DNA from 2 places in the Streptomyces sp. NPDC006193 genome. Region 2 is predicted to be linked to the other one. Evidence: riboswitches for the same ligand, from Rfam matches in the RefSeq annotation. Region 2 holds a riboswitch; the other holds the start of a gene.
The links. Region 2 has a riboswitch for glycine ahead of gcvT (glycine cleavage system aminomethyltransferase GcvT). Riboswitches for the same ligand answer to the same signal wherever they lie in the genome.

Region 1 (11,483 bases), on a different contig from region 2:
CCAGGAGACCGGCCAGCTCGCCCTGCGAACCGGCGTTCGGCTGCAGCGAGACCTTGTCGTAGCCGGTGACCTCGGCGAGACGTTCCTCCAGCTCGCGGATGAGCGTGAGGTAGCCCTCGGCCTGCTCGGCGGGCGCGAACGGGTGCAGCTGACCGAACGCGGGCCAGGTGACCGGCTCCATCTCCGTGGTCGCATTGAGCTTCATGGTGCAGGAGCCCAGCGGGATCATGCCGCGGTCGAGCGCGTAGTCGCGGTCGGCCAGCCTGCGCAGGTAGCGCAGCATCGCGGTCTCGGAGCGGTGCTGGTGGAAGACCGGGTGGGTGAGGTAGGTGTCGGTGCGCAGCAGCGCCTCGGGCAGGGTGTCCTCGGTGGTCGCGTCCAGCGCCTCGATGTCGGCGTCGACGCCGAAGGCGGACCAGACGGCGGCCAGCTGGGCCCGGGTGGTGGTCTCGTCGCAGGCCATGGAGACGTGGTCGGCGTCGACTTGCCACAGGTTGACGCCGTTGGCCCGGGCGGCGGCGACGACCTCGGCGGCCTTGCCGGGCACGCGCGCGGTGACCGTGTCGAAGAACGCGCCGTGGACGATCTCGACACCGCCTGCGGTCAGACCGGCGGCGAGGAGCGCGGAGTAGCGGTGCGTGCGGCGGGCGATGGTCCGCAGCCCCTCGGGGCCGTGGTAGACGGCGTACATGCCGGCCATCACGGCGAGCAGCACCTGCGCGGTGCAGATGTTGCTGGTGGCCTTCTCGCGGCGGATGTGCTGCTCACGGGTCTGCAGCGCCAGCCGGTAGGCCTTGTGGCCGTCGGCGTCGACGGAGACGCCGACGAGGCGGCCGGGCAGGCTGCGCGCGAACTTCTCGCGGACGGCCATGTAGCCGGCGTGCGGGCCGCCGAAGCCCATCGGCACGCCGAAGCGCTGGGTGGTGCCGACGGCGATGTCCGCGCCGAGCTCGCCCGGCGAGGTCAGCAGGGTCAGCGCGAGCAGGTCGGCGGCGACGGTGACGAGGGCGCCCAGCTCGTGCGCCTGGTCGATGACCGGCTTGATGTCGCGTACGGCGCCGGAGGCGCCCGGGTACTGGATCAGCACGCCGTTGATCTCGCGCTCGGCGATGCCGGCCGGGATGCCGTCGCTGAGGTCGGCGACGACGACCTCCACGCCGGTCGGTTCCGCCCGCGTCCGGATGACGGCGACGGTCTGCGGCAGGGCGTCCGCGTCGACCAGGAACAGGCCCTTCTTGTTCTTGCCCATGCGCCGGGACAGCGCCATGGCCTCGGCGGCGGCCGTGCCCTCGTCGAGCAGGGAGGCGCCCGAGGTGGGCAGGCCCGTCAGGTCGGCGACCATCGTCTGGAAGTTCAGCAGGGCCTCCAGGCGGCCCTGGGAGATCTCCGGCTGGTACGGCGTGTAGGCCGTGTACCAGGCCGGGTTCTCCATGACGTTGCGCAGGATGACGGGCGGCGTGAAGGTGCCGTAGTAGCCCAGGCCGATCATGGAGCCGAGGACCTGGTTGCGGTCGGCGAGCGAGCGCAGCTCGGCGAGCACGTCGGCCTCGGTGCGGGCGCCCGGCAGGTCCAGGGCGTCGGCGTTCTTGATGACGTCCGGGACCGCGGCGGCGGTCAGCTCGTCGAGCGAGCCGTAGCCGACGTGCGCGAGCATCTTCGCCCGCGCCTCCTGGTCGGGCCCGATGTGGCGCTGTTCGAACGGAATGCCCGCTTCGAGCTCGGAGAGCGGGATGCGATGGGCGGTCATTGCGGAGGCCTCCTGGTCTGACGCGACCTTCGAGGGGCACCCCGTACGGATACCCCGGCGGCCTCCCCCTCTGTCATCTCGACCTGAGAGCTTCACCGAACGCCCGGAGGGGCGCCGGTTTTCACCGTCGGTGAGAGCGGAAGCCGTCGACACCCGCTCTGCTTTCCAGAGTGACCTCGTCCGTGCGGTACGTGAGCCTGAGAGATTCCGGGGAGGAGTTGCTCCTTCGGCGCCCCCGAGGTGGTCGGAGGACTCTCCCGCACGGTGTCAGCAGCCATTGCCAGCGTACCAGCGGGGTCAACGCCTGAGCCCTCGAGTGGCCGCCTCCTTGAATGTGCTCTTTTGTAGTGCTTACGGATGAGTTGCGACCACGTGGAGGGAGAGGGACCGTGCAGACCGACATCGATCCGCGCAACCTGATCGGCCGCAAGGCGTTCGACGTCAATGGCACCAAGATCGGCACCATCGACGAGGTGTACCTCGACGACGCGACCGGCGTGCCCGAGTGGGCGGCCATACGCACCGGCCTGTTCTCCCGGGACGCCTTCGTCCCCCTGGCGCCGAGCGAGCTGATCGACGGCGCCCTGCACGTCCCCTTCGACCGGGCCCTGATCAAGGACGCCCCCGACTTCGGCGTCGGCCGCCATCTCTCCCCCGAGCAGGAACTGCAGCTCTACCACCACTACGGCCTCGACGTGGCCTCCCCTCCCGCGGTCCCGGACCACGACTTCGGCAGGCTGGCGGGGTCGGAGGAGACCTGACCGCGGACCTCTTCCCCGTCGCGGCGGGCTCCTTCCCGGCCGGGAGCCGCTGCCCGACCGCCGGCTCGCCGGCCACCCGCTCCCTGACCGCCCGCCTCCTGCGCGCGGGCCCCCTCCTCGGTCTCCCGGGGCGGGACCCCGTGCCGGCCGCTTCCCCGCCGGCCGGGACCGACGGCCGGGCGGAACGGTTCGGCGACCAGCGGCAGCGGATCCGCGGGCTCCAGCGCCGGGTCGCCGACGGCGAACGTCCGCACCCGCCCCGGAGGTGACTGCGGCGTCTCGAAGCGCACCGTGACGCGCCCCAGTCCGCTCCCCTGCACCCACCCGTGCCCGTACTCGGTGTGCCGCACGTCCTGACCGGCACGCCACTGCCGCTCGGCGGGCTGCGGACGCTCCACGACGGCCTCGGTCGCGCCCTCCTCCGGTTCCTGCGCCGGAGCCGCCGGCATGGCCTGCGCGAACAGGTCCTCCTGCGTGTAGTCGGCGAGCCCGGACACACCGACGCCGAGCAGCCGCACCCCGCCCGTGGTGTCCACGGACTCCAGCAGCCGTGCCGCGGCCTCGCGGACGACCGCCGGGTCGTCCGTGGGGCCCCGCAGGGTCTCGGAGCGGGTGAGGGTCGAGAAGTCGTACCGCCGCACCTTCAGCACGATGGTCCGCCCGGACAGCCCGGCCGCGCGCAGCCTGCGCACGCACCGGTCGGCGAGCCGCTGCACCTCCGCGGCGACCCGCAGCCGGTCGTGGATGTCCACGTCGTAGGTGTCCTCCACCGACACCGACTTGGCCTCCCGCTCGGCCACCACGGGCCGCTCGTCGCGGGCCAGCGCCATGGCGTACAGCGCGTGCCCGTGCGCCTTGCCCAGCAGCCGGACCAGTTCGTCCTCGCCCGCCTCGGCCAGCTCCCCGACCGTGGTGATCCCGGCCCTGCGCAGATGGTCCCCGGTGGCCGGGCCGACCCCCGGCAGGGTGCGCACCGGCATCGGTCCGAGCAGCGCCCGCTCGGTGCCCGGCTCGATCAGCACCAGGCCGTCCGGCTTGGCCTGCTCGGAGGCGATCTTGGCGAGCATCTTGGAGGCGGCGAGCCCCACCGACCCGGTGAGCCCGGTCACCGCCCGGATGTCCGCGCGCAGCTGCTGCCCGGCCCGCCGCGCCGAGGCCTCGTCCCAGGCCGCTCCCCCGGCCTCCAGGTCCACGAACGCCTCGTCCAGGCTCAGCGGCTCCACCAGCGGCGACAGCTCGCGCAGCAGCGCCATCACCTGTTCGCTGATCGCCCGGTACGCGGTGAAGCGCGGGACCAGGTAGGCGGCGTGCGGAGCCAGCCGGCGCGCCTGCGCCATGGGCATCGCCGAGTGGACCCCGAACACCCGTGCCTCGTACGACGCGGTGGCCACCACTCCGCGCGGTCCGAGCCCGCCCACGACGACCGCCTTCCCGCGCAGGCTCGGCTTCGACGCCTGCTCCACCGAAGCGAAGAAGGCGTCCATGTCGAGATGGAGGATCGTGGGCGCGGTTCTCACATCTTCGATGCTGCACCACGGCACTGACAACGCGGTGGTGCGGGAGGCGCCGGAGACGCCCCTGGGTCAGACCGCCCGGTTGCGGCGGCGCGCCAGCTCGTCCGCGGGGTTGTGCCCGACGAGGGTCTCACCGGTGTCGACGCGTTCGCCGTGCAGCTGGGAGAGGGCGCTTTCCACGTCCCGCCACACCACGCCGACGGCGATCCCGAAGACGCCCTGACCCCCCTGGAGCAGGGCGTGCACCTCGTCCGGCGACGTGCACTCGTAGACGGTGGCGCCGTCGCTCATCAGGGTCATCCGCTCCAGGTCACGGAAACCGCGTTCCCTGAGGTGCTGGACGGCCGTGCGGATGTTCTGCAGGGACACCCCGGTGTCCAGGAAGCGCTTGACGATCTTCAGGACGACGACGTCCCGGAAGCTGTACAGGCGCTGGGTGCCCGACCCGTAGGCCGGCCGCACGCTGGGCTCGACCAGACCGGTGCGCGCCCAGTAGTCGAGCTGCCGGTAGGTGATGCCGGCGGCCGCGCAGGCCGTGGGCCCGCGGTAGCCGATCTGCTCGGACGTCATGGACGCCACCCCTCCGCCGTTCGGCACCGCCGTCGCCAGCTGCGGGGCGTGATCGACCGTGCTGCCGGACCGGGGGTGGCCCCCGCTCGGGTGCAGCCGCGAGCCCGGGGGCGGGTACGGACCGCTCTCCCCGAAGCTGCGTCCGGGGGCGCCCCCGGCCGTACCGTCGCCGCTGCTTCTCACGCCGACCTCCGTCCTTGACCTGCCTTCTCGACGGTAGGCAGTCACCAAGGGTGCGTCAACGATCGCCACACTCGGCACGCCGAGTGATAATCACCCTAAGAGTGGTTTCCCGTGTCCCACCGCGGGGAAAGGCTAGCCGAATGCCCTCGCGGGAACCCGTAGGACGCTCTCACCGGCCGGAGGCAATTGCCGGAGCACCGGCTGTGCGGAGCCGCCGCCGCCCGGTGGCGCACCGGGTGGGAGGGACCGCCCCGCGGCCTACTGGCTGCTGGTGCCGAAGTCCTCGGGCGAGATCTGGTCGAGGAACTCGCGGAACTTCTCCACCTCGTCCTCCTGCTCGTCCGGGATGGCGATGCCCGCGTCGTCCAGCACCGTGTCACTGCCGTAGATCGGCGTCCCGGTGCGCAGGGCCAGCGCTATGGCATCGGAGGGGCGGGCGCTGACCTCGACCCCGCTGGCGAACACCAGCTCCGCGTAGAAGACGCCTTCCCGCAGATCGGTGATACGCACTTCGGTCAGCTCCTGGCCGACGGCCTCCAGCACGTCCTTGAACAGGTCGTGCGTCAGCGGTCGCGCGGGGGCCATGCCCTGCTGGGCGAAGGCGATCGCCGTCGCCTCCCCCGGCCCGATCCAGATGGGGAGGTAACGGTCGCCCCCCACTTCGCGCAGGAGCACGATCGGTTGGTTGGAGGGCATTTCGACCCGGACACCTACGACATCGAGCTCGTTCACACAGCAACCCTAGGCCGTGCCCGGGACGTTTGGGTAGTCGGGCCGGGAACAGGTGCCCGATCCGGTCGCCCGGACGCCCCTGCGCAGCCCCTTGTCAAGAGCCGATCCGGCGCGGGCCCGGGGCATCGGGTGTCAGGGCAGCCGCACGCCGAGAGCTGTCCTGACCAGGGCCGCGTGCAGCTTCGTCGTGAGCGCCGCCAGTTCCTTCGTACGGGCCGCGGCGAGGGCCCTGGTCTGCGGGTTGCGGTGGCGCTTGAGCGGTGCCACCACCTGGTCGATCAGCCCCGCCTCGCGGTCGGCGGCGGCCTTCATCGCCCGCAGGTGGCGCGGCTCGATCCCGTACCGGCCCAGCTCGGCGACGAGCGAGGCCACGGTGACGGCCTCGGCGTCGTACACCCCGTCCTCCAGGGGAGTGATCAGCCCGTAGGACTCCCACTCCTCCAGCCGGCCCTCCTCGATGTCCGCGGCGGCCAGCAGCTCCGCCCGGCCGATCCTGGCCGCCGTCGGCGCCTCCGGCGGCTGCGGAGAGTCGTCCGGGGTGCGCTGGCGCCCGACCAGCGGCAGGGCCACGGCCTCGCCCCGCTCCATGGCGTCCAGGTGCTCACGGATCACCTTGAGCGGCAGGTAGTGGTCCCGCTGCATCCGCAGGACATGACCGAGGCGCTCGACGTCCCCGGCGCTGAACTTGCGATACCCCGCCGGGGTCCGCTGCGGCTCGATCAGCCCCTCCGACTCCAGGAAGCGGATCTTGGAGATGGTCACTTCGGGGAACTCGTCGCGCAGCACGTTGAGCACCGTGCCGATGCTCATCAGGCCACTGTCCCTGGCGGCGGTGCCGCTTCCGGCACCGCCGCTCGGTGATCGAAGCATGGACCTTCCCTGGGGGTCCCCCCGGACGTGAGTCCGGGGGCCGGTCAGATGCCCTGCCGGCTCGCGTAGAACACCAGCCGGTACTTGCCGATCTGCACCTCGTCGCCGTTCGCCAGGGCGACCTGGTCGATGCGCTCACGGTTGACGTACGTGCCGTTCAGGCTGCCCACGTCGGCGACCGTGAAGGTCCCGTCCGCGGAGCGCCGGAACTCCACATGCCGCCGGGAGACCGTGACGTCGTCCAGGAAGATGTCGCTCTGCGGGTGGCGGCCGGCCGTGGTCAGGTCGCTGTCCAGCAGGAAGCGGCTGCCCGAGTTCGGACCCCGGCGCACCACCAGCAGCGCCGAGCCCAGCGGCAGAGCGTCCACGGCGGCCTGCGCCTCCGGGGAGAGCATCGGCAGCGGCGTCTGGCCGGTCGCCTCGGAGTCGTAGGCCTCCAGGCCGGAGATCGAGATCGTCGACGTCGTCTCGGAGGCCCGCTCCGGCGCCACGCCGGGGCGCAGCGGCGCTCCGCAGTGGGAGCAGAACCGGGCGTTCTCCGCGTTGCGGTTACCGCACCTCGTACACACCAGGACCGACATCGACGGATCCTCCTGCCGCGGCTGCCCCGCCGGGGCGTTGGACGCGTACGGGCCGGAGGCAAACCCTCCACCCGCACCTGAGGTTGACGGTTGCCCGAAACCTATGCCGCCGGACTGCGCAGGGTCAACAGACGCCGCGCCCTGACCACCGGAAATGTCACCGCCCGGACCAGTGACCTGGTCCCGGAACAGCGGGCGCCGGTCCTCCGCGTCAGGCTGTGCGCGATGGCGGGCGGTGGCGTTGTCGCTGCCCTCTCGCGCGCTCTTGCCGAACAACTTCGCAAACAACTTCACGGGCGATTCCCCTTGACCGAAACAGACCCGCCCGTGGGGCAGGACGAACCCTGATTGCCTACACCGGCCGAGCCGGACATCCTCACAACGTCCGTATGCACCAAACAGTTTCCACCACGCAGCACCCCTTCGGTGCGCCGACCCCCCGCAACCTCATGCCCTTGCGCGAGAGCCCCCATGCACCGACGGTTCACCGGGAGGACGACCGAGCGTAGTCAGGCCGCTCCGCCTGTCGCAAGGCGTCCACGACGATCTTGCTCGACCGTTCGACGGTGACCGTGGCCTGCTCCTTCTCCAGCGTCTGCACCACGCCTCCCGGGATGTTCAGCGCGGGCTCGAGGTCCTGCGGCTTGCCGATGACCTTGAAACGATAGGGGGCTTTGATCTTGTTCCCGTCGACGCTCACGCTGCCGCCGGAGTCCGTGAAGTACGTGCCGGCCACCACCCGGACCCGGTTGACCTGGATGGCCTCCGCGCCGGCCGCGCGCAGCTCCTGGATCGCGTCGAGCAGCATGTCCGCCTGGACCGTCCCCTTCGTGTCCTCGATCGTCATGGTGATGCCGGGACCCTTCGCCGCCACCGTGCCCGCCAGGATGCCGAGTTGCCTCTCCTTCTCGGCGGTCTGCTGGCGCGCCTCCGCGGCCTGGTCGGAACTGCTCTGCAGCTCCTGACGCTGTTTCTCGAGTCCCTGCTTCTCGTCTTCTAGACGCTCCGTACGCGCATCCAGTTCATCCAGGATGCGCACGAGGTCCTCCTGCCGTGCGCCGCGCAGCGCGCTGTCGGTGTCGCTGTTGGACGCGACCTGGACGGCCAGCCCGAATCCCAGGCCGAACAGCAGCAGCGCGACGATGAATTGGGCGCGCGTGAAACGCGGCGGCCACAGGCCGTCGACGAGCCGCTGCCGCCCGCTCAGCGGCTGCTGCGGCTCCCGCTCCTGCTGCTCGGCCGGCTCCGCCGTCTCGGGCCCGGGAGCGGGAGCGGACACGGGAGCAGGCGCGGACGCGGGCGCGGGGGCGGGCGCGGGCGTGGGCACCTCGGCCGGCAGTTCCCTGCGCAGTTTGCTCTCCGGCTGGTCGTTGCGGTCGTTCCGGTCGTTCCGGTCGTTGCGTTCGCTCATGGCCGTCACGCCCGGAACACGTGCCGTCGGATCGCCGCGGCGTTGGAGAAGATGCGGATGCCCAGGACCACGACGACACCCGTGGACAGCTGTGCGCCCACACCCAGCTTGTCGCCCAGGAACACGATGAGGGCGGCGACGACCACGTTCGACAGGAACGACACCACGAAGACCTTGTCGTCGAAGATGCCGTCGAGCATGGCCCGCAGACCGCCGAAGACGGCGTCCAGCGCCGCGACGACGGCGATCGGCAGATAAGGCTCGACGACCGCCGGAACCTCGGGCCGGACCAACAGGCCGGCCACGACTCCCACGACGAGGCCCAGTACGGCGATCACGATGTGCCCTTCTCGCTCTTCTCGGTGCTCGGCTGTGCTGTTCTTACGATCACACTGGGGGCGGCGGGCAACCGCACGTCGCCCTCCGTGGAGATGGTGGCGCGGATGCCGTAGTTCTCCCTCAGCGCGTGCAGGTACAGGCCGTCGGCACTGTCCTGGAACCTGGTGCTCAGCCGCTCGCCGTCCCCCACCGCCAGCACCGTGTACGGCGGCACCAGCGGCCTGTTGTCGACCAGTATCGCGTCACCCGCGGCCCTGATCGCGGACAGGGCGGTCAGCCGCTGCCCGTTGATGGAGATCGCCTCCGCCCCGGAGGCCCACAGCCCGTTGATCACGCGCTGCATGTCGCGGTCGCGCACGCGGCCGGTGTCGGAGAAGTTCGACGCCTCGCGGGGGCCGCCGTCACCGCCCGGACCGGCGTCCTCGGCGTCGTTCACGACGAGTTTCACGCCGGGGCCGTGCACGGCGGTCGCGCCCGACAGCAGTCCCGCCAGGTCCGCCTCCGTGCCGCCGCCGCCGGCCCGCAGGGCCGCCCGCTGACGGGCGCCGACGTCCTCGCGCAGTTCGTCGACGGCGGTCTCGAGCTTGTCCGCGTCCCTGGTCTCGCTGTCGATCCGGTCGATCAGCTCCTGGCGCTCCTTGGCCACCACCGGCGCCGACACGCGCGCCTGCGCCGCTCCCACGGTGACGACCAGCGCCGCGAGGACGAGTCCCGCGGCCAGGCCCAGCTTGGCCCGGAGCGTCTTCGGCAGACCGCCTTCGCCCTCGGCCTTCTTCCGGGCGGCGGCCTCGGCGTACCCGTCGTCGAGGCTGTGGTCCATGACGTTGGTGATCAACGACATGGAGGCGTCCGGGCGCTGCGGCCGCGCGGGGCTGCTCCGAACGGGGGGTTGCTGCGGCATGCCGCACATCGTCGCATGTCGCGAGCGGTACCTCCGAACGGCCCCACCGGCGTGCCGGACAGGCCCTTTTGAGGACACTTGTCCGGCACGCGCACGTGCGGCGGTTTTGCCGTCCGGAGCAGCCGGGTGTGCGTTACCGGCCGGCGCTGTCCACGACGGCCGACCACTCGTCCAGCAGGGCCTGCGCGGAGGCGTCGTCGGGTCCCTCGGCCCACAGGTGGGTGACCGCCTCGGCCGGGTCGGGCAGCACCATCACCCAGCGCCCGTCGGCCTCCACGACCCGCACGCCGTCGGTGGTGTCGACGGACCGGTCCCCGGCGGCCTCGACCACCCGCCGCATCACCAGGCCCTTGACGGCCCACGGCGTGGCCAGGTCCCGCTTGAGGACGTGCGCCCGCGGGATCCGCGCGTCGATCTGGCTCAGGGTGAGCTGGGTCCGCGCCACGAGTCCGATGAGCCGTACGAAGGCGGCCGTGCCGTCGTAGACGCTGCTGAACTCGGGGACGATGAAGCCGCCCTTGCCGTCGCCGCCGAAGATGGTGCCCTCCTGGCCGCCGACCCGGGTGAGGTCGTCGGGCGAGGTGGTGGTCCACTCGACCTGGGTGCCGTGGTACGCGGCGACCTGCTCGGCGATCCGGGTGGTGGTGACGGGCAGCGCCACCCGCCCGCTGCGCCGCTCGGCGGCCACCAGGTCCAGCATCACCAGCAGCGCCCGGTCGTCCTCGATGATCCGGCCCTTCTCGTCCACGAGCGACAGGCGCTCGCCGACGGGGTCGAACCGGACGCCGAACGCGGCGCCCGAGGACGCCACGATCTCACCGAGCCGCACCAGTCCGTTGCGCCGCATCTCGGCCGTCTCGGTGGGCCTGGACTCGTCGAGACCGGGGTTGATGGTCAGCGAGTCCACACCGAGCTTGCCGAGCAGGCTGGGCAGCACGAGCCCGGCACTGCCGTTGGAGGCGTCCACGACGACCTTGAGGCCGGATTCGGCTATGCCGGTCGTGTCGACGTTCCGCAGCAGCGATCCGGTGTACGAGTCGAAGACGCTCGCGGGGAAGTACAGGTCGCCGATCTCGCCGGGGAACGCCCGCCGGTACTCCTGCCGGGCGAAGACCCGGTCGAGCTTCCGCTGGCTGCCCTGGGACAGGTCGGCGCCGTTGCCGTCGAAGAACATGATGTCGACGGAGTCCGGGACACCCGGCGAGGTCCGGATCATGATGCCGCCGGCGCTGCCTCGCGCGGTCTGCTGCCGGGCCACGGGCAGGGGCACGTTCTCCAGGTCGCGTACGTCGATGGCGCTGGCCTGGAGCGCGGAGATCACCGCGCGCTTGAGCGCCCGGGCGCCCCGGGAGTGGTCGCGGGCGGTGGTGACGGTGGCGCCCTTCTTCAGGGTCGTCGCATAGGCGCCGGCGAGCCGGACCGCCAGCTCCGGGGTGATCTCCACGTTCAGGATGCCGGAGACGCCGCGGGCGCCGAAGAGGTGGGCCTGGCCGCGGGACTCCCAGATCACCGAGGTGTTGACGAACGCACCGGCCTCGATGGTCTTGAACGGGTAGACGCGGACGTTGCCCTGGACGATCGACTCCTCGCCGATCAGGCACTCGTCGCCGATGACCGCGCCGTCCTCGATCCGGGCGGCGCGCATGATGTCGGTGTTCTTGCCGACGACGCAGCCGCGCAGATTGCTGTGCTGCCCGACGTACACGTTGTCGTGCACGACGGCCTTGTGCAGGAAGGCGCCGCTCTTGACGACGACGTTCGAGCCGACGACGGTGTGCTCGCGGATCTCCGCGCCGGCCTCGACCTTCGCGTAGTCGCCGATGTACAGCGGCCCGCGCAGCACGGCGTCGGGATGCACCTCGGCGCCTTCGGCG
Region 2 (11,483 bases):
CGCCGACCGGGTCGACGTGCTGGAGCGCATGACGGCCGGCTTCGACGAGCGCGTCGCCCGCTACCGGGAGCTGCTCGCCCTGGTGAACCGGCAGCCCATGCCTCCGCACGCCGAGGACTTCGCCTGGGTGGTCGCCGCACTGCGTGCGCACACGGGCCGTTAATCTGACCAGCGTCAGTACGCCAGCACGGCATGAGAAACACGAGCAAAAGGGGCGGATCGGTGGCGGACATCGAGGAAGCACGCAAGCAGTTCCAGCGGATCGACGCGGACGGTGACGGTTACATCACCCCGGCGGAGTTCAAGTCCGCCCTCGCCCGGCAGGGCGACTGGAACGTGACCGAGTCGGTGGCGGAGGCCATCATCAACAGCCGCGACCTCGACGGCGACAAGCTGCTGTCGTTCGACGAGTTCTGGGCCTACCTGGACAAGTGACCGGTGGCGGCGGGGCGCCCGCCCGGCCCGGTCCGGGCGCCCCGGTGTCCGGGCCCGGCGGGGGCGCGCCCCGCGGCCGTCACCCGATCGCCCGCCGGCGGAATAGGTCCCCGCCCTCCGGGGTTGTGACCGGCACGAGGACGCATGCACATGCATCCGAACACCGGAAGGGCCAGTCATGAAGATCGGCATCATCGGCGCGGGCAACATCGGCGGCAACCTCACCCGGCGGCTCACCGCCCTCGGCCACGACGTCTCCGTCGCCAACTCGCGGGGTCCGCAGACGCTCAAGGAACTGGCCGACGAGACCGGAGCGACCGCGGTCCGGGCCGAGGACGCGGCCAAGGGCGCCGAGGTCGTGGTCGTCACCGTCCCGCTCAAGGCCGTCCCGCACCTTCCCTCCGGCCTGCTGGACGGCGCGGCCGAGAACGTCGCGGTGATCGACACCGGCAACTACTACCCGCAGCGGGACGGCAGGATCGCGGCCGTCGAGGACGAGGGCGTCACCGAGAGCCGCTGGACCGAACGGCACCTCGGCCACCCCGTCGTCAAGGCCTTCAACGGCACCTACGCCCAGGACCTCCTGGACCGCCACCGCCCCGCGGGCGACCCGGAGCGGATCGCCCTGCCGGTGGCCGGCGACGACGAGGCGGCCAAGCGGGTCGTCCGCGACCTGATCGACGAGCTGGGCTTCGACACGGTCGACGCGGGCGGCATCGACGACTCCTGGCGCCAGCAGCCCGGCACGCCGGTGTACGGCCTGCGCGCGGGCGTGGAGGCGGTGCGCAGGGCCTTGGCGGAGGCCTCCCCGGAGCGGCCGGCGGACTTCCGGGCCTGAGTCGCGCTCAGGCGCCGCCGGCCCACTTCTTCAGGGCGGCTCTGCTCGCGAAGTTCGCCACGTCCTTGTCGTGGGGCTGGCTGGTGTACTGGTGGAAGCGCCACGCGGCCTTGATGCGCGGTTCGCCGGCCGTGACGTAGTCGGCGATCCACAGGCCGTCGCCGGCGTAGGAGGTCGTGTCGACGTTCAGCCAGTAGTTCCTGTTGGCGTAGAGGATCACCCGGTTGTCGGGCCGCAGCTCCTTCACTTTCCGGATGAAGCGGTCCTTCTCGGCGTTGCTCGCGTGCGTGCCGTCGCCGGTGGTCTCCCAGTCGACGGCGAGCAGGTCGCCGGGACGGTCGGGGGCGTGGCGGAGGAAGTACTCCGCCTGTTCGGTGATGTCGCCGGGCCACAGGAAGTGGTAGAACCCGACGACCAGTCCGGCGTCGCGCCCGTGTTTCGTCTGGGCGGCGAGCCGGGGGTTGACGTACGAACGGCCCTCCGTCGCCTTGACGAAGACGAAGGAGAGGCCGTCCGTCGCGTAGGTGGCGGACTGGTAGGCGCTCACGTCGATGCCATGCAGCATGCAGGTGTTGTGCCCCCTGCGAGGGGGCCGGAACCTCAACTCCGGTTCGTCACCGCACCGAGCACGGACGGGGGCTCGGCCGACCAGTCGGAGGTGATGAGGCTGGCGTGGTTCCCGGCCAGCAGGGCGAGCCGGGAGGCGACCTCCGCGTCCGTCGGATCGGTGGCGGAGATGGCCGGGGACACGCTGTGCGCGGCCGTCATGATCAGGATGTAGTGGTTCGCGGAGTAGAACGAGGTGTCGTAGCCGCCGCCGGTGTAGGCGGCGGCGTCTCCGTCGAAGAACACGAACCAGGGCCGGATGGAGGCGTCGTAGCGGCTGGTGCGCGGATCGCCGCCCGCGGCGCCGAGGACGGCGGGGAAGGCCTGGGCGGTGGCGACGTTCCCGGCCGCCTGCAGGTCGCGCAGGTGGTCGCCGTACTCCTCGTCGGTCCAGTAGCCGTCGAACGGGTTGGACTGCTCCACCGTGCCGGGGATCAGCTCGAAGACGAACTTGCCCTTCAGCGCGTCGCGGGTCGCCCAGGCGTCGGCCCTCGCCGCCGCGTCCAGGGTGGGGTACGTGCCGCCCAGCAGGTCCGCCGGCGTGTAGACGCTGCCGCCGAGCTTCTGCCGCACGAGCGTGTCGAACTCGTCCGGTCCGAGGCCCCTGGTGTCGTTGAAGCCGGCCTTCAGCTCGACCTTGACCACGATGGGCGGGTGGTCGGGGTGGAGCCGGTTCCAGGCGGCCATGTCGTCCAGGCAGCCGCCGAGGTCCTGGTCGCGGCTCTTGCCGTACAGTTCGTCCGGGGTCTTCGCCGCCTCGCAGTTGTTGTCGTTGCCCAGCGGGTTGCTGTGGCTGACCCGCCAGCGGCGGCTGAGGCCGTCCGCGTACACGTCCAGCTCCAGCAGAGCGGCGCCCGAGTCCAACGCCCTGGCGAAGTAGGGGTACTTCGCCTTCTCGTAGGCGTTGTGCGTGCCGATGGCCGTCGTGGCGGAGAACTTCGGCGACGCCGCATGGGCGTTGCCCGGCGCCATCGCCAGCACAGCCGCGGCCGCCGCGGACGCCGCCAGCCGTCTCATCCCGCGCATACGCCAACTCCCTCAATCGATGGCCGAGTTGGCGGCAGCGTAGAGCCGCGTGGTTACCATGCGGTAGCCCCGGGAGGAACATCGTCCCCGTGAGGAACGCGTGTCCGGCGGACGCGGCCTCAGTTCACCAGCCCCAGGCGGGCGGCGGTCACGCCGGCCTCGAACCGGCTGGAGGCGCCGAGCTTCTCCATGATCTGGTTCATCAGACGGCGCAGGGTCCGGTCCGAGCAGGCCAGCCGGCGGGCGATGGTCTCGTCCTTGGCGCCGGTGGCCATCAGCGTCAGCACCTCGCGCTCCTGGGCGGACAGTCCGCACCCGGCGCTCCCGCGCCCGGCCCGCCGCTCGGCGTGCGGCCGTGCGAGGTCCCAGGCGTGGGTGAAGACCCTGACGAAGCACTGTGCGACGGGTGTGCTGTGCAGGATGACGTCACCGCCCTCGCCCTGCGGTCCCGGGCCCGACCCGACGACGACGACCGCGCGGTCGACGATGTTCATGTGGAGCGGCACCGTCGCCGCGACGCGCACCTCGGCCCCGGCGTCGGCCAGCGCGTCGAGATACCGGGCCGCCGCCTGTGCGCGCAGGGCCTGCTGGGAGGTCAGTACGCGCATCCGTATCCCGTCGGCCGCCATCCGGAGGTCCCCGGCGAGACTGGCCTCCAGCACCCGCGCGTCGGGGAAGGAGTTGCGCATCGCCAGGAACTCCTCCCGGCTGAGCGCGTCCAGTTCCTGCAGCCGCTCCCGGGTGCGCTCCCGGTCGGTGAAGTACTCCGTCTCCACGGCCTCCCGGGCGTCGAGCCGAGGGGCCGTCAGCAGGGACAGGACGTCCTCCATCGCCTGCGCGTCACGGCCGAGTTCCGCGACCGTCTCGTGCAGCCGCCGCCGGTGCTCCATCACGATGTGCCGCAGTGCCCGTTCCGGCGGGCGCAGCCGCTCCCCGCCGGCGTCCAGCAGCCGCCGGTCCGTCAGCCAGCGGAGCAACTCGGCGGGCAGCGCACCGAGTTCCTCCCGCGCGGCGGCGCCGTCCCTCGCCTCGGACGAGGCGATCCGCTCCACCAGGGCCAGATAGGCCTCCCTCGCCTCGGCCCCGGCCGGCCGCCGGCCGCGCTCAGGCTCCTGCGCCGCATGCATGCGCGCACGATACGGGCCGCCCGGCGCGCGGGGCCAGACGCGTCGCCCCGGCCGGTGCGCTGCGGCCGGCCTGGCCGGGAGCGGACGTGCCGGTTTCGGACAGGGGCGGACGGGCCGCCCCGCCGGTTAGCCTCTTCGCCGCCCGTCCCGCTCCCCGGCTCCTCCGGCGCGACTGCCCCGGCGCGTCCGCGCTGGGGCAGTCGCGTCGGAGGAGCCGGGCGCACGCTCCTGATCCGGCCGGTCCCACAGCGCCACGCTTGACCTGGGATTGGCATGCGCATGCTCCTGATGGGCGGTCCGGCGCGACCACCCGCATCGCGCCGCCCGCTCCCGTTCCCCCACACCCCGCACCCCGCACCCCACACACCCCACAAGGAGACACGGTGCTACGAAGATTCGCCCTGGCAGGCCTCTCGCTGGCCACGGCCGCCGCGTGCCTCGCCGCGGCGCCCGCGAGCGCCCGTTCCGGCCCCGCGGTCCCCCGCACGGCGACGGCCTCGGTCCCCGCCCCCGCCCCCGCACGCACCGCGGCCGCCCCCGACATCGACGTCACCAAAGTCCAGGCGCACCTCACCGAACTGAACGCCATAGCCGGCCGCAACGGCGGCACCCGCAGATCGACCGGCCAGGGCTACCGCGACTCGGTCGCCTATGTGAAGGGCAAGCTCCAGGCGGCCGGTTACACGGTCACCGAGCAGCCCTGCACCTCCGGCTGCACCAGCGGCGCCGGACCCAACCTGATCGCCGAGTGGCCCCGCGGCGACGCGTCGAAGGTGTACATGTTCGGCTCGCACCTGGACAGCGTCTCCGCCGGACCGGGCATCAATGACAACGGCTCCGGCAGCGCCACCCTGCTGGAGGTCGCGCTGCGACTCGCCGCGGCCGACCCGTCGATGGCGGCGCGCGTCCGCTTCGGCTGGTGGACCGACGAGGAGCAGGGCCTCAACGGCTCCGACTTCTACGTCCGTTCGCTGACCTCGGCGCAGCGCTCGGCGATCAAGGCGTACTACAACTTCGACATGGTCGCCTCGCCCAACGGCGGCTACTTCATCAACCACATCAACTCCGCCGCCGCCGTGCCGATGAAGGCGTACTGGGACTCGCTCGGCCTCCAGCCCGAGGAGAACACCGAGGGCGCCGGCCGCTCCGACGACTACTCCTTCGAGAGCTACGGCATCCCGACCTCCGGGTACGCCATGGGCGCGAGCGCCCGCAAGACCTCGGCGCAGGCGGCCAAGTGGGGCGGCACGGCGAACGCCGCCTACGACGGCTGCTACCACTCCTCCTGCGACACCACCGCCAACATCAACGCCACCGGACTGAACCGCAGCGCGGACGGCGTCGCCTACACGCTGTGGAGGCAGGCGGTCTCCGACGGCGCCCCGGCCGACGACTTCTCGCTCTCGGCGAGCCCGACCACGGGCAGAGCCGCCCCGGGCGCCTCGCTGACCACCACCGTCTCCACGGCCACCACCAGCGGCTCGGCGCAGACGGTGAACCTGTCGGCCTCCGGCGCCCCCTCCGGCGTCACGGTCTCCTTCAGCCCGGCCTCGGTGACCTCCGGCGCCTCGTCCACGGCGACGATCACCGTCGGGGCCTCCGCCCCGCCCGGCGCCTACACCCTGACGATCACCGGCACGGGCTCCACCACGCACACCGCGCCGTACACCCTGACCGTCGAGGGCGCGGGCGGCTGCACCGCCACCCAGGTGATCTCCAACGGCGGCTTCGAGAGCGGCACCTCGCCGTGGACGGGCGACACCGGGGCGATCGGCTCGTTCAGCGGCCAGGCCGCGCACTCCGGCACCCGGTACGCGTGGCTGGCGGGCTACGGCTACGCGGCCACCGACACCCTCGCCCAGACCGTGACCGTCCCGTCCGGCTGCACGAAGGCCACCCTCAGGTACTGGCTGCACGTCGACACCGCCGAGTCGGGCTCGACCGCGTACGACACCTTCCAGGTCAAGGTGGACGGCACGGTGAAGCAGACGTACTCCAACGTCCACGCGGGCGCCGGCTACACCGAACGCACCCTGGACCTGAGCCAGTACCTCGGCCGGCAGATCACGCTGAGCTTCACCGCCACCGAGGACTCCAGCCTGCAGACCGGCTTCGTCGTGGACGACGCCACCCTGACCACCGGCTGACCACCGGCTGACCGCCGGCTGACCGCGCACGGCCGCACGGCGACGGGGAGGCGCATCCGCCGGATCCGCCTCCCCGTTCCACGGTCGCCGACGCGGGCCGGCCCGGTCTAGCACTCGATGATGTTGACCGCCAGCCCGCCGCGGGCCGTCTCCTTGTACTTGACGCTCATGTCCGCGCCGGTGTCCTTCATCGTCTTGATGACCTTGTCCAGGGACACCTTGTGGGAGCCGTCTCCGCGCATCGCCATCTTCGCGGCCGTGACCGCCTTCACCGCGGCCATGCCGTTGCGCTCGATGCACGGGATCTGCACCAGGCCGCCGACCGGGTCGCAGGTCAGGCCCAGGTTGTGCTCCATGCCGATCTCGGCCGCGTTCTCCACCTGCTCCGGGGAGCCGCCGAGCACCTCGGCGAGGGCGCCCGCCGCCATCGAGCAGGCGGAGCCGACCTCGCCCTGGCAGCCGACCTCGGCGCCGGAGATGGAGGCGTTCTCCTTGAAGAGCATGCCGATCGCGCCGGCGGCCAGGAGGAAGCGGACCACGCCGTCCTCGTCGGCGCCCGGGACGAAGTCGATGTAGTAGTGCAGGACCGCCGGGATGATGCCGGCCGCGCCGTTCGTCGGGGCGGTGACGACCCGGCCGCCCGCCGCGTTCTCCTCGTTCACCGCCATCGCGTAGAGCGTGAGCCACTCCATGGCGTGCGCCAGCGGGTCGCCCTCGGCGCGCAGCTGGCGGGCCGAGACGGCCGCGCGGCGGCGCACCTTCAGCCCGCCCGGCAGGATGCCCTCGCGGGACAGTCCGCGCTGCACGCACTCGCGCATCACCCGCCAGATCTCCAGCAGACCGGCGCGGATCTCCTCCTCGGTGCGCCAGGCCCGCTCGTTCTCCAGCATCAGGGAGGAGATCGACAGGCCGGTCTCCCTGGTCAGGCGCAGCAGCTCGTCGCCCGTGCGGAAGGGGTACTTCAGGACCGTGTCGTCCAGCTTGATCCGGTCAGCGCCCACCGCGTCCTCGTCCACCACGAAGCCGCCGCCGACCGAGTAGTACGTCTTGGACAGCAGCTCCGCGCCGGCCGCGTCGTACGCCCACACCGTCATGCCGTTGGCGTGGTACGGCAGTGCCTTGCGGCGGTGCAGGACCAGGTCGTCGTCGAAGGAGAACGGGATCTCGTGCTCGCCGAGCAGCGTGATGCGGCCGGCCTGCTTGATCTTCTCCACCCGCTCGTCGGCCGTCTCCACGTCCACCGTGCGCGGGGAGGCGCCCTCCAGGCCGAGCAGCACCGCCTTCGGGGTGCCGTGGCCGTGCCCGGTCGCGCCGAGCGAGCCGTACAGCTCGCAGCGCACGGTCGCGGTCTTCTCCAGCAGACCCTCGTTGCGCAGCCTGCGGGCGAACATGCGCGCCGCGCGCATCGGGCCGACCGTGTGGGAGCTGGACGGGCCGATGCCGATCGAGAACAGGTCGAAGACCGAGATGGCCACGGATGACTCCTCAATGCGGGTGGTGCTCGGGTGGTGCGAAAGGGGCGGTACAGGGGGGCGGGCACCGCGCACGTCGCTCTTCCAGTGTGCGCGGTGCCCGGCGAAAGGTGACTTACCTGCTCAGGGACGGGTACAGCGGGTGCTTCCCGGCCAGGGCCTTCACCCGGGCCTTCAGCGCCTCGGCGTCGTACGACGGCTTGAGCGCCTCGGCGATCACGTCGGCGACCTCGGTGAAGTCCTCGGCCGTGAAACCGCGGGTCGCCAGGGCGGGCGTGCCGATCCGCAGGCCGGAGGTGACCATCGGCGGGCGCGGGTCGTCCGGGACCGCGTTGCGGTTGACGGTGATGCCGACCTCGTGGAGACGGTCCTCGGCCTGCTGCCCGTCCAGCTCGGAGGCGCGCAGGTCCACCAGGACCAGGTGCACGTCCGTGCCGCCGGAGAGCACGTTGATCCCGGCCTCGCGGGCGTCGGCAGCGGTCAGCCGCTCGGCGAGGATGCGGGCGCCCTCCACCGTACGGCGCTGGCGCTCCTTGAACTCCTCGGAGGCGGCGACCTTGAAGGAGACCGCCTTCGCCGCGATCACGTGCTCCAGGGGGCCGCCCTGGAAGCCCGGGAAGACGGACGAGTTCAGCTTCTTCGCGAATTCCTTCTTCGCGAGGATGATGCCGCCGCGCGGACCGCCGAGGGTCTTGTGGGTGGTGGAGGTGACCACGTCCGCGTACGCGACCGGGTTCGGGTGCAGACCGGCCGCGACCAGGCCCGCGAAGTGCGCCATGTCGACCCACAGGTAGGCGCCGGCCTTGTCGGCGATCCGGCGGAACTCGGCGAAGTCGAGCTGCCGCGGGTACGCCGACCAGCCCGCGATGATCACCTTCGGGCGGTGCTCCTCGGCGAGCCGCTCGACCTCGGCCATGTCGACCAGACCGGTGGCGGCGTCCACGTGGTAGGCGACCACGTCGAACTGCTTGCCGGAGAAGTTCAGCCGCATCCCGTGGGTCAGGTGGCCGCCGTGCGCCAGGTCCAGGCCCAGGACGGTGTCCCCGGGCTGGGCCAGCGCGAACAGGGCCGCCTGGTTCGCGGAGGCGCCGGAGTGGGGCTGCACATTGGCGTACTCGGCGCCGAACAGCTCCTTGACCCGGTCGATGGCGATCTGCTCGGCGACGTCGACGTGCTCGCAGCCGCCGTAGTAGCGGCGGCCCGGGTAGCCCTCGGCGTACTTGTTGGTGAGGACCGAGCCCTGCGCCTCCATCACCGCGAGCGGCGCGAAGTTCTCGGACGCGATCATCTCCAGGGTCGACTGCTGGCGGTCCAGCTCGGCGTCGACCGCGGCGGCGATCTCCGGGTCCAGCTCGTGCAGGGGCGTGTTCAGGACAGTCATACGGCTACGACTCCTCAGCCGGCGGTGTGGGCGGCGTACTCGTCGGCGGAGAGCAGGTCGGCCGGCTCCTCGGTGACGCGCACCTTGAACAGCCAGCCGCCCTCGAAGGGAGCGCTGTTCACCAGCGACGGGTCGTTGACGACGTCCTCGTTGATCTCGGTGACCTCACCGGAGACCGGCGAGTACAGGTCGGAGACCGACTTCGTGGACTCCAGCTCACCGCAGGTCTCGCCCGCCTCGACGGTGGAGCCGACCTCGGGGAGCTGGGCGTAGACGACGTCACCGAGCGCGTTGGCCGCGAACTCGGTGATGCCGACCGTCGCGACGCCGTCCTCGGCGGCCGACAGCCACTCGTGCTCCTTGCTGTAGCGCAGCTGCTGGGGGTTGCTCATGGCCTGAATTCTCCTGTACGCGCGGGAGTGCTGGTGAAGGGGGGACTGCCGGCCCTGCCGACGGGCAGGGCGAGGGTGCGCGGGGTCACGTCACGCGGACGGTCCGCGCCCCGTGTCTATTTCTGGCGCCGGTAGAACGGCAGCGCCACGACCTGGTACGGCTCGTGGGTACCGCGGATGTCCACGCCGACGCCCTCGGTGCCCGGCGCGGCGTACGCCGCGTCGACGTAGGCCATGGCGATCGGCTTGCCCAGGGTGGGGGAGGGTGCGCCGGAGGTGACCTCGCCGATCACCTCGCCGCCCGCGACCACGGAGTACCCGGCGCGCGGCACCCGGCGGCCCTCGGCGACCAGGCCGACGAGGACGCGCGGCGGGTTCTGCTCGGCCCGGGCGGCGGCCTCGGCGAGCGCCTCGCGCCCGACGAAGTCACCCTCCTTGCCGAACTTCACCACGCGCCCCAGACCTGCGTCGAAGGGGGTGAGGGACGTGGTCAGCTCGTGCCCGTACAGCGGCATGCCCGCCTCCAGGCGCAGCGTGTCGCGGCAGGACAGGCCGCACGGGACCAGACCGGCGCCCTCGCCGGCCTCGGTCAGCGCCTGCCACAGCGCGGCGGCGTGCTCCGGCCTGACGAACAGCTCGAAGCCGTCCTCGCCGGTGTAGCCGGTGCGGGCGATCAGCGCCGGGACCCCGGCGACCGTGCCGGGCAGCCCGGCGTAGTACTTCAGACCGTCCAGGTCGGCGTCGGTGAGGGACTTCAGGATCCCGGGGGACTGCGGACCCTGCACGGCGATCAGCGCGTACGCGTCCCGGTCGTCGCGGACCTCGGCGTCGAAGCCGGCGGCGCGCTCGGTCAGCGCGTCCAGCACCACCTGGGCGTTGGAGGCGTTGGCCACCACCAGGTACTCGGTGTCGGCCAGCCGGTAGACGATCAGGTCGTCCAGGATGCCGCCGTCGGCCTGGCAGATCATGGTGTAGCGGGCGCGGCCCACGCCGACGGAGGCGATGTCGCCGACCAGGGCGTGATTCAGGAAGGCGGCGGCGTCCGCGCCGGTCACGGTGATCTCCCCCATGTGGGAGAGGTCGAACAGGCCGGCCCGGTTCCGCACCGCGAGGTGCTCGTCGCGCTCGGAGCCGTAGCGCAGGGGCATGTCCCAGCCGGCGAAGTCGGTCATCGTCGCGCCCAGCGCACGGTGCACGGCGTCGAGCGCGGTGCGGCGCAGCTCGGTGGGTTCGGTACTGCTCATCGGTCGGTCGTCTCCCCAGGCAGACAGGACGGGCGAGGAACGTTCCTCCCCATCTGTCATCGGAACCTGAGAGGTTCGCCACGACCGCCACAGGGACGATCACGGCTTGCACCTTGGGTGGAGCCACTGTCGCAGCGGCCCGCTTTTCAGATGTGCCTCGCCCGCGCGGTAACGGGGCCTGAGAGATTCAAGGGAGGGACTTGCTCCTTCGGCGCCCCAGGCGGCCCTGGGGGACCTGGGGACTCTCCCGCGCGGATTCAAGCGGCCGGTATGCAGTTGGCGGGCACATCATTGCACGCCGCCTCCCGGAGCCTCCAGAGCCCGCTTCTGTGACCGGGCTGTGGCAGTACGCGCACGATCCGCCGACCCGCGGCCATTACCTTCCCTTTAACTGCAACGGGCATGCGGAACACCGAGCCCACAGGGGAGGACCATCACGGTGAACAGGACCTCGGCGTACGTCACCGCCACCGCCACCGCCGCCGGCCCCGCGGTGCCGGGGCGCCCCTCCGCCCCCGCCCGTGCGCGCGGCGCCGCGCGCACGGTCCCGGTCGTGCGCGACCTGCGCCACCGCGCCGGACGCAGCCCGCGCGCCCTGGTCTTCGCGCCGCGGGACGTGGTCGTCGTCACCGGCCTGCCCGGCAGCGGCAAGTCCACCCTGATGCAGCGCGCCGTCCCCGGCCGCCGCGTCGACTCCCAGGACACCCGCGACCGCTTCGCCGCCCGCCTGCCCCGCTTCCTGCCCTACGCGCTGTACCGCCCCGCGGTCCGGCTCGCGCACTACACCGGCCTGCGCCGCGCCCTGCGCACCGGCG

Region 1: it holds a riboswitch for glycine, as region 2 does, so the genes downstream of both, gcvP (aminomethyl-transferring glycine dehydrogenase) here and gcvT (glycine cleavage system aminomethyltransferase GcvT) in region 2, are expected to answer to the same signal.

The regions. Positions count from the first base shown of each region.
Region 1 is NZ_JBEXTB010000041.1:1,687-13,169, reverse strand. Features, by position in the region: gene gcvP (aminomethyl-transferring glycine dehydrogenase) at 1-1,747, opposite strand, end outside; glycine riboswitch at 1,923-2,017, opposite strand; gene ABZ261_RS27220 (PRC-barrel domain-containing protein) at 2,137-2,508, shown strand; partial or broken gene ABZ261_RS27215 (DNA polymerase IV) at 2,697-4,025, opposite strand; gene ABZ261_RS27210 (MerR family transcriptional regulator) at 4,092-4,775, opposite strand; gene ABZ261_RS27205 (bifunctional nuclease family protein) at 5,034-5,507, opposite strand; gene ABZ261_RS27200 (MerR family transcriptional regulator) at 5,640-6,377, opposite strand; gene ABZ261_RS27195 (FHA domain-containing protein) at 6,422-7,252, opposite strand; gene ABZ261_RS27190 (DUF881 domain-containing protein) at 7,443-8,369, opposite strand; gene ABZ261_RS27185 (small basic family protein) at 8,375-8,707, opposite strand; gene ABZ261_RS27180 (DUF881 domain-containing protein) at 8,704-9,618, opposite strand; gene ABZ261_RS27175 (mannose-1-phosphate guanyltransferase) at 9,743-11,483, opposite strand, start outside.
Region 2 is NZ_JBEXTB010000021.1:23,324-34,806, forward strand. Features, by position in the region: gene ABZ261_RS19615 (MerR family transcriptional regulator) at 1-163, shown strand, start outside; gene ABZ261_RS19620 (EF-hand domain-containing protein) at 223-435, shown strand; gene ABZ261_RS19625 (NAD(P)-binding domain-containing protein) at 614-1,273, shown strand; gene ABZ261_RS19630 (glycoside hydrolase family 25 protein) at 1,281-1,838, opposite strand; gene ABZ261_RS19635 (phosphatidylinositol-specific phospholipase C domain-containing protein) at 1,874-2,905, opposite strand; gene ABZ261_RS19640 (LuxR C-terminal-related transcriptional regulator) at 3,025-4,032, opposite strand; gene ABZ261_RS19645 (M28 family peptidase) at 4,416-6,179, shown strand; gene ABZ261_RS19650 (L-serine ammonia-lyase) at 6,287-7,654, opposite strand; gene glyA (serine hydroxymethyltransferase) at 7,767-9,032, opposite strand; gene gcvH (glycine cleavage system protein GcvH) at 9,047-9,424, opposite strand; gene gcvT (glycine cleavage system aminomethyltransferase GcvT) at 9,541-10,668, opposite strand; glycine riboswitch at 10,825-10,928, opposite strand; gene ABZ261_RS19670 (AAA family ATPase) at 11,108-11,483, shown strand, end outside.